One region of the Microbulbifer sp. MLAF003 genome, then DNA from elsewhere that is predicted to be linked to it. Evidence: predicted binding sites of a transcription regulator. Region 1 holds the regulator's gene; the other holds the start of a gene.
The links. Region 1 encodes sigma-54, which starts transcription at its own class of promoters, with help from an activator protein. Its sites were predicted from a motif close to TGGCACANNNNTTGCNNT; they were not measured.
Positions count from the first base shown of each region.

Region 2: the regulator sigma-54 is predicted to act here: its motif matches at 2,652-2,669, upstream of galU (UTP--glucose-1-phosphate uridylyltransferase GalU).

Region 1 is NZ_CP120232.1:1,093,884-1,101,610, reverse strand. Features, by position in the region: gene P3339_RS05305 (RNA polymerase factor sigma-54) at 160-1,617, shown strand; gene hpf (ribosome hibernation-promoting factor, HPF/YfiA family) at 1,805-2,095, shown strand; gene ptsN (PTS IIA-like nitrogen regulatory protein PtsN) at 2,099-2,557, shown strand; gene rapZ (RNase adapter RapZ) at 2,691-3,548, shown strand; gene P3339_RS05285 (HPr family phosphocarrier protein) at 3,573-3,842, shown strand; gene mgtE (magnesium transporter) at 3,950-5,317, shown strand; gene yjgA (ribosome biogenesis factor YjgA) at 5,397-5,909, shown strand; gene msrB (peptide-methionine (R)-S-oxide reductase MsrB) at 6,010-6,543, opposite strand; gene P3339_RS05265 (YhdP family protein) at 6,650-7,727, opposite strand, start outside.
Region 2 is NZ_CP120232.1:4,251,676-4,258,796, forward strand. Features, by position in the region: gene P3339_RS20315 (phosphohexomutase domain-containing protein) at 308-1,657, opposite strand; gene galU (UTP--glucose-1-phosphate uridylyltransferase GalU) at 1,658-2,506, opposite strand; gene fabA (3-hydroxyacyl-[acyl-carrier-protein] dehydratase FabA) at 2,781-3,305, shown strand; gene fabB (beta-ketoacyl-ACP synthase I) at 3,374-4,597, shown strand; gene P3339_RS20335 (sugar nucleotide-binding protein) at 4,648-5,496, opposite strand; gene ssb (single-stranded DNA-binding protein) at 5,506-6,114, opposite strand; gene P3339_RS20345 (MFS transporter) at 6,262-6,582, opposite strand; gene P3339_RS20350 (MFS transporter) at 6,570-7,121, opposite strand, start outside.

The DNA.
Region 1 (7,727 bases):
TGAATATTGACAAAATTAATCGCCGAAAGAGCTACTTAACAATAAGGCAGCCAATCTAACCGGCATGCTTATTGCTTGTAATACTTTTTAGGCCGGGGTAGTCTGCGCCATCTGAGGTTATTTATACCTCCATGTGATCTCAGCCTGCAGCACCCCAATATGAAGCAGTCTCTTCAACTAAAGCTCGGTACCCAGCTGACCATGACACCTCAGTTGCAACAGGCAATACGCCTATTGCAGCTTTCGACTTTGGACTTACAACAGGAAGTCCAAGCCGCCTTGGATAGCAACCCGATGCTGGAGGCTGAAACTGACGAAATAGCTTCCAGCGCAGATATCTCAGAGCTACAAGCGGAGCCTATTAACGAACAGGCCACCTCCCCTACTGAGCATACCGTAGAGGAGCGGGATCTCATCGAGAGTGACTGGAGTCAAAGCATTCCTGAAGAGCTTCCCGTAGATTCACGTTGGGATGACGTCTACACCAGCCACAGCGGTAGCACCGAGAACGAAGACCCCAGTTTTGAGCGCAATACCTCTACGGACGGCCTGCAGGATCACCTGCGATGGCAGCTCAACCTGACCACCCTCTCCGAGCTGGACAAATCAATCGGAGAAAATCTGATAGACGGCATAGAACCTAATGGTTTGCTATGCACACCTCTTGATGAAATTGCAAACTCCCTTTCTGTTGGGGAGGATGAGGTGCTTGCTGTGCTCAGGGCTATCCAGCAATTTGAGCCTGCTGGGTGCGGAGCGCGTAATTTACAAGAGTGCCTATTACTGCAGTTACAGCAGCTCCCTGGTGAGACTCCATGGTTAAAACAGGCCCAGTGTATTATCCAGCGCCACCTTGACCTTCTCGGCAAGCGGGATTTCCGTCAGTTAAGTCGGCGCACACGTCTAAATGAAGCCCAACTGGGCGAGGTCATCCGGCTGATCCAAACCCTGAATCCTAATCCAGGTGAGAGATTCGCTGAGCAGGAAGCCACCTATGTGACCCCGGATATTATTGTTTCACGTAGGGAGCTAGGCTGGCAGGCAAACTTAAATCCGGAGATCACCCCCAGAATTCGCGTTAACAGTCACTATGCCTCCATGGTTAAGCGGGCAGACAACTCCAGAGATAACAACTTCCTGCGCGACCACTTACAGGAGGCACGTTGGTTTTTAAAAAGCCTACAGAGCCGCCACGAGACTCTGCTGAAGGTCGCCAATTGCATCGTGGAAAAACAGCAGGGATTCTTTGAAGAGGGACCTGAGGCCATGCGCCCTATGGTACTGGCGGATGTAGCTGAAGCCATTGGCATGCACGAATCTACTATTTCCAGGGTAACCACTCAAAAGTACATGCTCACTCCTCGCGGAACTTTTGAGTTGAAATACTTTTTCTCCAGTCATGTAAGTACTGATTCTGGCGAAGACGCCTCTTCCACTGCTATTCGTGCATTAATTCGCAAACTTATAAATGCGGAAACGCCTCGCAAGCCCCTTTCAGATAACAAAATCACCCAGGAACTGGATCAGCAAGGCATTAAGGTAGCGCGACGCACTGTAGCAAAATACCGGGAATCCATGGGAATTCCCTCTTCCAGTGAGCGAAAACGCCTGGTCTGATCCACAAATATGATTTTTAGACCAACCTAAGAACCTGGGTCACAAACTCGTTGGCACCACACTTCACCCCTCTGCAACCAAACTCCAAACTTTGAGTGTATCCTTCCATTCTGGGCCACTTCCTAGTAGGGTTGCGACCCGAAAGGGAGACGTGCCGGTATGTGATGCACCCGATTAGGAGAAATCCATGCAGATCAACATTAGTGGTCACCACGTCGATGTTACCTCACCAATGCGCAGCTACTGCGAAAGCAAGCTGGAGAAGCTCTCTCGGCATTACGACAATATTACTAACGCTCAGGTTATCCTATCCGTCGAAAAATTGATCCAAAAAGCAGAGGCCAGAGTACATATAAATGGTCACGACCTCTGTGCCGGCTCGGAAGACAAGGATATGTACGCGGCCATTGACGCTCTGACTGATAAGCTGGACCGCCAACTGAAGAAGCACAAAGAGAAGTTGCAGAACCACCGCTGAACTATGACACTGGAAGCTTTACTCTCTCCCCGCCTGAGCCTTTGCCATCTGGCGGGGAGTAGCAAAAAATTATTGCTCAATATTGCCCAGGCTATTGCCGAACAATACCCGCAACATGACTCCGATACCATCTTCAACCAATTGATTGCCCGAGAACGCTTGGGATCAACTGGAATTGGGGAGGGGGTTGCGATCCCCCACTGCCGTCTGCCTGGTTGTGAAGAACCAATTGGCGTTCTCTGTACCATTGAGCCTGCAATTGATTTTGACGCCATCGATCGCCAGCCTGTTGATTTGTTATTTGTTCTACTAGTCCCCGAGGATGCGGAACAGCAGCATTTAGAAACTCTGGCCGAGATAGCAGCGCTATTTTCCAATAGCGTAGTAAGAGATAAGTTACGCCAGGCCAAGACCAGCGACGAACTCTACGCACTTGCCATAGATAGCGCTGCAGCCGCGTGATCCAGGTAGTGAACCAGCCCATGGGTAAACTGAAGTTAAATGCTAATGTTGATGACAACCACTCTGTCACTATCAATCACAATGCAGTTATTTTAAAAATCAGTGATACACAGACCTTAGAAAGGGGACACCCATGCGCTTGGTTATTATCAGCGGCCGTTCTGGTTCCGGAAAAAGCTCTGCCCTTCAGTTATTAGAGGACGAAGGGTTTAACTGTATTGACAACCTACCAACCAGCCTGCTACCAGAACTGGTCAAAAGGGTTCACGAGCAACCGGCAGAAGGGGATACTCAGCTGGCTCTTGGCGTCGACGCCCGAAATCTTTGGCAGGATATCAAACAGGCCCCACGGGTAATTGAATCCCTGCGTGCAAACGGCGTAAAGTGCGATGTTATTTTCCTCGACGCCCGTGAACCAGTGTTAGTTCAGCGCTTCAGTGAAACCCGGCGGAAACACCCTCTCAGCAATGATTGCACCCACCTACTAGAAGCACTCAACCAGGAAAAGGAACTACTCACACCGATCTCTGCGATGGCGGACATGGTGATAGACACCAGCAATCTCAGTTTGCACGAGCTACGTGGACTCGTGAAAAACCGGGTAGTAGGTGAAAAGTCAGAGAGCATGGCAATCCTTTTCCAATCCTTTGGCTTTAAATACGGGGTTCCCGTAGATGCGGATCTGATATTTGACTTACGCTGCCTGCCAAACCCTTACTGGGAGACAAGCCTGAGACAGAAAACCGGCCTGGACCCCGAGGTTGCCGAATACCTACAAGGCCACCCTGAAACCGGTAAAATGCAGGCGGATATCACCAGCTTCCTGAATAACTGGTTGCCCTCCTACCAAAAAAGCAATCGCAGTTATACCTGCATCTCCATTGGATGCACTGGCGGTCGCCACCGCTCTGTATATATGGTGGAGCAGTTGGCCAAGATTTTTTCAAAACAGTTTAATAACGTTCAGATCCGGCATCGTGAGCAGAAGTAACATCCAATTAACTTAGACGCACTTATGCAAAAACAGCGCCTCACCATTATCAACAAGCTCGGTCTACACGCCCGCGCAGCCAGTAAGTTCGCCCAGACCTCTGCGCGATTCTCTGCAGATGTCAAAGTACACTGCCAGGGCAAATCAGTCGACGGAAAGAGTGTAATGGCGCTTATGCTGCTAGCCGCTGGTAAGGGAACGGAACTTGAATTGGAGATTGAAGGCCGTGACGAAGACGATGCAGTGAGCGCTATTAGTGATTTGGTATCAGAACGCTTTGGCGAAGCCGAGTAGTTTGCAAAAATAGCCCCCTCTAGATAGAGTCCCGCCATGGGCATAAAATCGCCACTTATCCCAAGCGACCTCAGCCCGCAATCACCGCTAAGTAGTAAGGATTAGTCGTGTCCAGCCCACCTCAAGCCGAAATTAAATTCCGCGCCCAAAATCAGCTCAGCGAGCTATTTGCCGCGCTCGATAGCGGCACTGGGCAGGAAGTCCGGCGCATGCTCAAAACCCTGACCCCCCAGAGCATTGCCCAGTTACTAGAAAGCTCCCCTCCCCGCATTCGCCAGGTACTTTGGAATTTAATTGAGCGAGATGTAGAAGGTGAGGTACTCCAAGAGCTGACAGATGAGGTGCGCAGCCAGATCCTCGACACCATGGATACCGAGGAGATGGTGGAGATTATGGAGGGGCTGGATGCGGATGATATCGCTGATATCCTCCAGCAACTTCCCGAGCGTGTTGTCTCGGAAGTTCTCTCCTCTATGAGCGAGACCGACCGACTGCGAGTGGAAAGTGTTCTTGCCTACGATGAGAACACCGCCGGCGGCCTGATGGATACCAATACCATCTCTGTGCGCCCTAACCTTAGCCTAGATGTGGTTCTTCGTTACCTGCGTCGCCACGAGCAACTGCCAGAATCCACAGACAGCTTATTCGTAGTAAATCGTAAGGGACAGTACATAGGGTTACTGCCACTATCAAAGCTACTGACTACAGATCCATCAGTAACAGTTCGCGAGGTTGTAAATACCGACGTAGAACCTATCCCTGCAGATATGCGCGACACCGAAGTTGCCCGACTATTTGAGAAGTACGACTGGATCACCGCGCCAGTGGTCGATGAGGATAACCGCCTGTTGGGCCGCATCACAATTGACGATATTGTGGATGTAATTCGCGAAGATGCCGATCACTCACTGATGAGTCTGGCCGGCCTTGATGAAGAAGAGGACACCTTTGCCCCGGTAAGGCGTACGGCTCGAAGGAGAGCTTTGTGGCTGGGCATAAACCTCCTAACTGCCCTGCTCGCATCCTGGGTTATCAGCTTATTCCAAAATACCTTGGAAAAAGTGGTGGCACTTGCAGTGTTAATGCCGATCGTTGCCAGTATGGGGGGCGTTGCTGGCAGCCAAACTCTCACAGTAGTCATCCGGGGCATGGCACTCGGACAGATTGGTAAAAGTAACCTGAACTGGCTACTCTCCCGCGAGCTGGGCTCAGCTGCCCTGAATGCCTTACTCTGGTCACTGGTTATGGGGGTTATTGCCGCACTCTGGTTTAGCGATATCACTATCGCCATTATCATTGTCGCAGCTATGGTAATTAACCTACTTACCGCCGCATCGGCGGGCGCAATATTACCTGTAGCCTTGCGAGCTATGCGTATTGACCCAGCGCTGGCAGGTGGCGTAGCCCTGACTACCATCACCGATGTTGTAGGGTTTATGTCTTTCCTCGGCCTTGCCACCTGGTATTTTGGCTGAGACGTGAAATATCCCAGTGGCACAATGCCTCTGGTTAGAGCAAAATCGGGAAAGCCCCGGTTAACGTGCGGAATTTGAGATGTACGAAAACGATGATTATGAGGATGACCTGCCAAAGAGTAAAACTCAGGTCAAACAGGAAATGCACCAATTACAGGAGTTGGGCAAACAACTGACTGAGCTATCTAAGGCCCAACTTGCTGAAGTACCACTGGATGAAGATCTGCGCGATGCCATAGATACCATGGCACGAATCAAATCTAACGAGGCCCGCCGCCGCCAGATGCAATTTATCGGCAAACTTATGCGCAGTAGCGATCATGAAGCTATTGAGGCAGTTTTGCTGAAATTCAAAGAGCGGGACCAACGTCACCTGCACTTCGATAAAATGGCAGAGGATTGGCGCAAGCGCCTGCTTGAAGGTGGGAACAGTGCCCAAGGTTCTTTTTTTGATCAGTATCCGCAAGTGGATCACCAACAGTTGCGTCAGTTGGTAAGGGACTCCCAAAGAGAGGTTAAAAACAATAAGCCCCCCACAAATCAGCGTAAATTGTTCCGCTACTTACGCGACTTTTTTATGCGGGATACCTGATACCCCAGAGTAGCTGCCCGGGGTGGTATTTCTCCCGCCCCGAGTCCCTCCCAGCTTACCAAGCCACCATCCAAGAAAGACCTTTAGCAACAATCGCTAATTATTGCTTGTTTACAGTCGCTGGCTCAAAATCTAAGGCAAGGGAGTTCAGGCAATAACGCAGTTGTGTCGGTGCCGGACCATCCTTAAATACATGCCCCAAGTGCTCCCCACATTTTGACAGCACTTCTGTACGGCGCAGGCCCCAACTAAAATCGTCTTTTAAGACTATATTTTGCGGATATGCCACATCCCAGAAACTGGGCCAGCCGGTACCTGACTTATATTTGTGCTTTGAGCTGAACACCGGCAGGCGGCAACCAGCTGTTACATAAGTCCCCTCTTCCTCGTTGTAGAGTAACTTACCAGTAAAGGCTCGCTCAGTATCCTTTTCCCACAGGACCTTGTAACGATCCTCAGGCAGAATCTGTTTCCACACCGATTTGGGAATCTGTTCCAGCCCCTTACCTTCGGAGATCCTCTCCTTGGCCTCTCCTACGGTCATCGTCTGGATACGCTGGTCATCGGCCTCGGAGCATGCCGATAATGCCACGGCTACCACCAACAGGGGGCCGAGTATTTGAGATTTCGTCATTTGCAAAACTCCATTCTCTAGCGCGTTGCCGTTATCCTAAGATTAGAGCGCCTTGAAGTGGATGCAGTTCAGAAAAATCGTAACAGCTAGCTTCCTGCACCAGTACTTATTGGCGGCGTAGATGCCCCCCTGAGCCCACCTCCTCCACAGCCTCAGCTTTATCTTTTAATGAGGCAGCCCCCTGGCGCTCGGCACCACCGCCATCAAACAGCCTTTCAAAACGCATTTGTGGATCTGCCCAGTCGCCACTGATACGATAGCTAACACTGGCCACTTTTTTCACCTGCTTTTTGAAAGCCTTACTAATTAGATATACCCCTGCAGCAGCCGGAAGTCCTCCTGCCAGTGCAGCGACCAGAGCAAGGTTATTACTTACCGGTAAAGTTGCCACTAGGGTAAGATCTAGGTCCTCGCGCAACAGATTCACCCTGCCAGCCATCTGCAGCTCACTGGTTGGCCCTTCCACTTGAATAGGCACCGCAATCAACAGTTGTCCATCCCCTTCAAAAACCACTTCCCCGCGAACCCGATCAAAGGCCATACCGCTCTTGTAAAGATCAGAGAAATCCAAGCGCAAACGACGCGCCCAGGTATCGAAATTAAAAAGAGATAACAGGCGCAACACCGTAGAGCCAGCCGTACCTGTAGAGCGAAGGAAACGCCCATCCCGGATATCAATCTTAAGCTCCCCAGAGAGCAAACTGCCTTTGACCAGGGCTGGAGATCCGTCCCAGCGCAAGGCGGTATCAAAGCTGGCGGACTTGCTCTCAATAAGAGGCTCATGTCCCATTGTACGCTGGATATCAGCGAGATCATCGGCCGCCAGGCGACCAATAAACTGGGAAGAACTCTTCCCCTCGGCATCGCGCATCCACATCAACTGCGCACCAAGAGTTTCCCCACCTTTGCCGCGCCCTTCAATACGGAAACCACGCACACTACCGCGAATATCACTGACAACCAAACGCTCTTTGGAGGGGCGTACATTAAAGGACCAGCGCCCCAGCTCCTCATCACCAAGCTGCAAGCTCTCAGTGCTAAAATCAATAGCCGGCAAGACCTGGAAATCGAAATCTGCCCATGGATCAGGGGCCTCCTCAGCAAAGGGTTCCAGAGAGAAGGGGTCCTGCTGAAGCTCACTCTTTTTCTCAAGGGCAGGCAAGCGTAAATGGGCCAATTGCAAC
Region 2 (7,121 bases), 1.7 Mb from region 1:
AAAGTCAGAAGGTCATTTGGACGGTTCAAATTGAACAGGCATCAGTATGAATATTTGGTCTATGCGACAGCAATTGTTGCATGCGTCCATGAACGGTGGAAAATTTATGCACAATATTTAAATACCATGCAAAACTCTATTACCAGAAATATCCGCCCGCTTTAGACTTACGGGACAACAGATTAAAATATGAAATTTTATTTACTAGTAATTATATTATTAATTTAGGCAGGGAAGGCCAGCCAAATTTTTGACTGACCTTAAACAGGTCTCTTAAATTTTAACTACTGTATTTACTCTATCTTTTTCAAGCGCGAATTAAATCAAGAAGCTCTTGAGTTTTTTCACGCATTAGCGCCTCATTCCCACGGGACTCAACATTTAAGCGTACTACGGGCTCGGTATTGGACATACGCAAGTTAAAGCGCCAATCGGGATAAGCCACACTCAAGCCATCTACATGCTCAACGCTCTCAGCTCCCGGAGCATACTTTGCTTCGGCCATTTTTAGTAATTCAGCGGCATCGTTCACCTTAGAATTAATTTCCCCAGAACAGGGGAAAGCAGCCATACGCTCACTCACCAACTGAGACAAAGATTTACCACTGCGACTTACCAGCTCTGCCACTAAAAGCCAGGGGATCATACCGCTGTCACAGTAAGCAAAGTCACGGAAATAGTGGTGCGCACTCATTTCACCGCCATAGATAGCGTCTTCTTTACGCATGCGCTCTTTGATAAATGCATGACCGGTCTTGCTCTGCACGGGCTCCCCGCCAGCTGCATGGACAATGTCCTCGGTATTCCACAGCAGGCGTGGATCATGAACAATTTTCGCACCATCATTTTTGAGCAAAAATGCCTCTGCAAGCAGGCCTACCACATAATAACCTTCGATAAATTCACCTTTTTCATCGAAGAAGAAACAGCGGTCGAAATCGCCATCCCAGGCAATCCCGAAATCGGCACCACACTCTCTCACAGCTTCCGCAGTCGCTGCACGGTTTTCCGGCAAAATTGGATTGGGAATACCATTGGGGAAGTTACCATCCGGCTGATGGTGTACTCGTACAAATTCAAATGGCAGATGCGGTGCCAAGGCATCAACCACTGCACCAGCGCCGCCATTACCAGCATTTACCACTAGCTTGAGTGGCTTCAAAGCCGTGCTATCGATATAAGACAGCAAATGTTTTACAAAATCGACACGGTGTTCAAAGCGATATAGATCACCTCGCCTTGGTGCTGAGGCAAAGTTATTTTGCTCTGCCAATCGCTTGATATCCAACAGACCAGTATCGCCACTAATTGGACTACTTCCTGCACGGACAAATTTCATACCATTGTAATCCATAGGGTTATGACTCGCGGTTACACAGATGCCGCCATCAAAATCCCCATGGGAAGTGGCAAAATAAACTTCTTCAGTGCCACACTCGCCAATATGAAATACGTCAGCACCGGCATCGCGTAAACCATTCGCCAGAGCATCGGTCAGTTCAGGGCTGGTCAAACGAATATCATGCCCAACTACAACCCGTCGCGCTCCGAGGAATTGGGCAAAAGCACGCCCCACACGATACGCAACATCTGGATTTAACTCTTCCGGCACACGACCGCGTAAATCATAGGCCTTAAAACAGGTAAGCTCAGCCACTTACTTCTTCTCCTGGGCAGCCTGCTTGGGCAGGTAAACATTCTCATAGACATGGTTCGTAGCTTCGATAAAGCCTTCAACCGAACCACAATCAAATCGGCGCCCCTTAAATGCGTAGGCCAAAACGCAGCCCTGACGGGCCTGGGCTAGCAGCGCATCGGTAATCTGTACCTCTCCATTCTTGCCGGGAGGAGTATCGCGTATCAGGTCAAAGATATCTGGAGTCAGAATATAGCGACCAATAATCGCATTATTGCTTGGCGCCTCTTCGGCCGTCGGCTTTTCCACCATATCGGTAACCTGGTACAAACCGGGCTTGATCTCATTGCCCGCAATCACACCAAATTTGTGGATATGTTCAGTAGGCACCTCTTCGACAGCAACAATACTGCAGCGAAACTGCTTGTATAACTGCACCATCTGCGCAAGTACGCCTAACTCCTCATTCAGGCACAGGTCATCTGCCAGCACTACAGCGAATGGTTCGTCCCCTACCAAGCGGCGCCCCTGAAGAATTGCGTCCCCCAAACCGCGCATTTCTCCCTGGCGCGTATAGGAAAAACTGGCGCTATCAATGACTTTGCGAACGGAATCAAGGTATCGTTCCTTACCAGTACCCGCTATCTGGTGTTCCAACTCAAAATTGGTGTCGAAATGATCTTCGATGGCGCGCTTGCCCCGACCAGTGACAAAGCCGATTTCCGTCAGCCCGGCTTCTATCGCTTCCTCTACGCCATACTGCACCAGTGGCTTATTCACCAGAGGCAGCATCTCTTTGGGCATGGCTTTCGTAGCAGGTAAGAAGCGGGTGCCGTAACCGGCAACCGGGAATAAACATTTCTTGAGCATTATGCTCCCCCATAATTTTGAAACGAGCGCACCCAGTGCTTGGCCGGCAACTTATCATAGTTGTTAGGGTCATTCACTTACAGATAATGACGCTAAAATCCCTTATTGGACCATAAAATCTACTACTGAATGCTCTAAGATTGTGAAAGCAATTCCAGCGCCAGTCACAAAAACAGCCCTGACCGACTAGACAAGCGACACAGAGCCCTTAGAATGCCCGCTCTTACAAAAACGCCCAGTATGGATTGCGTAACCACCCACCAACGGGGAAAAAATGAGTAATTTTGTTCAAAAAAGCACCTATAGCAGAGAGGAGCTACTGACCTGCTCCCGGGGCGAGATGTTTGGCCCTGGCAATGCACAACTGCCCGCTCCCAATATGCTGATGCTGGATCGCATCACACATATCTCAAAGGAAGGCGGAGCCTTCGGTAAGGGAGAACTGATTGCGGAACTGGACATTCACCCCGACCTTTGGTTTTTCGATTGTCACTTTCCAGGCGATCCGGTAATGCCCGGTTGTCTCGGGTTAGATGCAATGTGGCAGCTACTCGGCTACTTTTTGGCCTGGAAAGGTAACCCCGGGCGCGGTCGCGCACTCGGCTGTGGCGAGGTCAAATTTACCGGTCAGATTTTGCCCACCAGCAAGAAAGTCACCTATCACATCCAGATGAGCCGTATTGTTGAGCGCAGGCTTGTTATGGGAATTGGCGATGGTACCGTTGCTGTAGACGGCCGTGAAATTTACACAGCTAAGGATCTTCGCGTAGGCTTATTTACCCGTACCGATAATTTTTAAACACACCGTAAACCATTGTCGGTAGAAATCATGTAGTCCTCTACCGACAAGCTATGCTGGAGACCACTATGCGTCGGGTAGTCATTACCGGAATGGGTATTACATCCTGTATCGGCACCAATACAAAAGAAGTCACCGCCTCGTTGAGAGAAGGACGCAGCGGAATCCGCTTTCAGGAGGAGTACCGGGAGCTCGGCCTGCGCAGCCAGGTAGCGGGCCAGGTCGATATCGACTTCAAGGAACATATCGATAGAAAGCAGCTCCGCTTTATGGGTGATGCAGCCGCCTACGCATATATAGCCATGCAAGAGGCCATTGATATGTCAGGCCTGCAGGAGGATCAGATATCCAACCCGCGCACAGGTATTGTGATGGGCTCAGGCGGCACATCCACCCAGCAAATTATTGATGCGGCCCATACCCTCAAGGAAAAGGGCGTAAGGCGCGTGGGCGCCTACCGGGTGCCTCAGGTAATGAACAGTACCGTTTCCGCTTGTTTAGCCACCCCATTCAAGATCAAGGGAGTGAACTACAGCATTTCTTCCGCTTGTGCCACCAGTGCGCACTGTATAGGGAATGGAGCCGAGCTGATCCAGATGGGTAAGCAGGACATTGTCTTTGCAGGTGGTGGTGAGGAGCTAGCCTGGAGTTTGACTCACCTTTTTGATGCAATGGGCGCCCTATCGAGCAAATATAACGATACCCCAACGAAGGCCTCACGTCCCTACGATGCCGACCGGGATGGCTTCGTTATCGCCGGTGGCGGCGGCTGCCTGATATTGGAAGAAATGGAGCACGCTGTAGCCCGTGGAGCCACCATCTATGCCGAGCTGACCGGCTACGGCGCAACCTCTGATGGTTACGATATGGTCGCCCCCAGTGGTGAGGGTGCAACCCGCTGTATGCAACAAGCGTTAGCGGGAATGGACGGCAAAGGACTGAGAGGTAACGTGGATTACATTAATACCCACGGCACCTCAACCCCAGTTGGAGACGTGGCTGAATTGAAGGCTATGCGTGAAGTCTTTGGTGACACAGTTCCAGCATTTGCCTCTACCAAGTCCCTTACAGGCCACTCCCTCGGCGCCGCTGGCGTACAAGAGGCGATTTACAGTCTACTGATGATGCAAAACAACTTTATCGCTGCATCTGCCAATGTAGAGAATCTGGACCCTGCAGCTGTGGGTATGGATCTGGTGACCGAAGTTCGCGACAGTGAGATCAAGCGGGCCATGTCTAATAGTTTTGGATTTGGTGGTACTAACGCCTGCCTAGTATTCGACAAGATCTAAACAAAAAAAGGCGCCATATAGGCGCCTTTTTTATCTTTGCTGATAGAAACCTAACCAGACTTTTCTGCACCCAAACGTTCTAACCAAAGCTCTACCTGTCGGGTGAGCCCCTGGCGCCAGCTGTGCTGCTGAATGCCAAACACATCCCTCAATTTTCCACAGGCCAGCACAACACTGCGATCCTTTTGACCAGAATCCTCTAATGCACTGAGTTGCACAAACCGCTCTTCATCGTGAAATGACTGTGCCCGCTCCACAACCTCTAACGCAAACTCTATAGCGGTGCAGCTGTCTGAACTTCCGTAATGATAAACCCCTGGAGCAAAGGCACCACTGGCTAGCTGTTGTGCTATCGCTACCGTCACACGAGACAAATCGAGAACAGTAACCGGATTACCGTTATTGATACCATCCAGTTCGAGCGGTTCACCAGTTATAAAGCCCCGTAATACCCGCGCAAGCAGGGCTTCCAGGTTGCTATCCACCATCCAGCCAAATCGCAGGATAGTCAGGTTTTCTAATCCACTCAGGGCACGCTCACAAGCCAACCACTGGCGACCACTTCGAGCCTGTGGATCCGCCACTTCATCCTCATCATATCTCCGCTGTTCACCTCCAGCGAATACCTGATAAGAGGAAAGGTGAATAACATGTTGACAGAGTCCTCTCGCGAGCTGCTTAGCCACCTGCAGAGACTCTGGCATGCCCTGGCTGTCTGCGCAGGCCGAGGCATTGATAACAATCGAGCTTGGTCGCAGCTGGTCGAGCTCTGCGGGTAAAAGCTGTTGAACACGAAAGCCAGCGCGCTGCAGGCGTTTCTGCAGAGCGCTGTCGATATCGTTACCAGCAGTAATGACCGCTACCGTGTCCGGCTTATAACCGGTATGTAGATCAGACACTGGATGGGCTTAGAAGGGAATATCGTCCTCAAAGCTGTTATCGAAACCACCCGCTGGCCCCTGGTTAGGCTGCGGCTGCGGTTTGCTGGACGGTGCCATTGGTGATGGCGCCGTGCGCCCCTGAGCAAAGGAATCCTGACCTCCCTGCTGATAACCGCCCTGGAAACCACTCTGTTGTTGCTCGTAGCCACCCTGGCTACCGCCCATAGATTGGCCGCTCATGCCAGCAGCACCCATTCCGGCACCACCCATACCCTGTCCGAAACCTCCTTGCTCCCCACGGCCGTCGAGCATCTGCATTTCACTGGCAACAATCTCGGTAGTGTAACGGTCCTGACCAGTATTCTTATCTTGCCATTTGCGGGTGCGCAGAGAGCCCTCAATGTACACCTTAGAGCCTTTGCGCAGGTACTCACCGGCAATCTCGGCCAGGCGGTTAAAGAATACCACCCGGTGCCACTCAGTGCGCTCCTGCTGCTGACCGGTCTGCTTGTCCTTCCAGCTCTCACTGGTTGCCAAGCTCACATTAGTGACCGCACCGCCACTCGGCATATATTTGGTCTCTGGATCATTACCCAAATTACCAATCAGAATTACTTTGTTGATCCCCCTGGCCATGGCCCTCTCCTCTCTTCGACCCAGGTCCTACCCAGGCAATAATCATTCAATATTTAAGATGTGAGGTGACTCACACCAACAATGCGCGACCGCCCAGATTGGCGACCAGTGTATTTTTATCCAGCAGCATACAACAGACACTACCAGTTAGTAAGCACTACCCTCTCGAGCTTTTGCCTCCCGCTCCCGCAACAACCACCAAAGCAGAATCCAAACAGACAGAACGGAAAAACCGAGCCATGCTACGGCACTGGCACCCCCAAGGCCAAAAAGGTATCCCCCCAGACTACCGCCTACAAAAGTGCCGAAAAACTGCAGTGTGGCATAGAGCCCTGAAGCTGCGCCACGGGCATTCTCAGGTGCTTTGCGAGTCAGCTGGGCTGGCAACAGAGCTTCAAGCAGGTTAAAACCAGTAAAGAAAATACCTAGCAGTAGCACAACAGCTACGGGGCCATTTATAGGCAGCAATGCCGCGCTCCCCCCACCAGGGCAACACAGGCAAAATTCAAAGCGAGCCCCACTCTATCGCTGCGCTCTGCCGCCCGCATCAGAGGCAGCATCAGGATAAAAGTACCCAGCATCAGCGGGCCATATAGTTTCCAATGCTCTCCCGCCGGCCAGCCAAGCCTGTCGACCAACACCAATGGAAGGGCGACAAACATAGCTGTTAATAAGAGATGAGAAAAAAACGCTCCTGAAACCAATCTCCAGGTAAGGCCACTAACCAAAACCTTACGAAAACCACCGCTGAAAACCGCTGGGCGCCTTGCCACCTGGGGAGTGGGCACCACTCGCCAGACCAGCAACATCCCCAGAATTGCCAGCCCTGCTGTCACCCAGAAGATAACCGGGAGTCCCCCTGCTCCCGCGAGAGCAGGGCCCAATATTACCGCCAGCATAAATGCCACCCCTATAGAGGCCCCTATGATAGCCATGGCAATGCCTCGCTTCTCATCCCGGGTGAGATCAGCAACCAGCGCCATCACTGCTGCGGCAATCGCTCCACA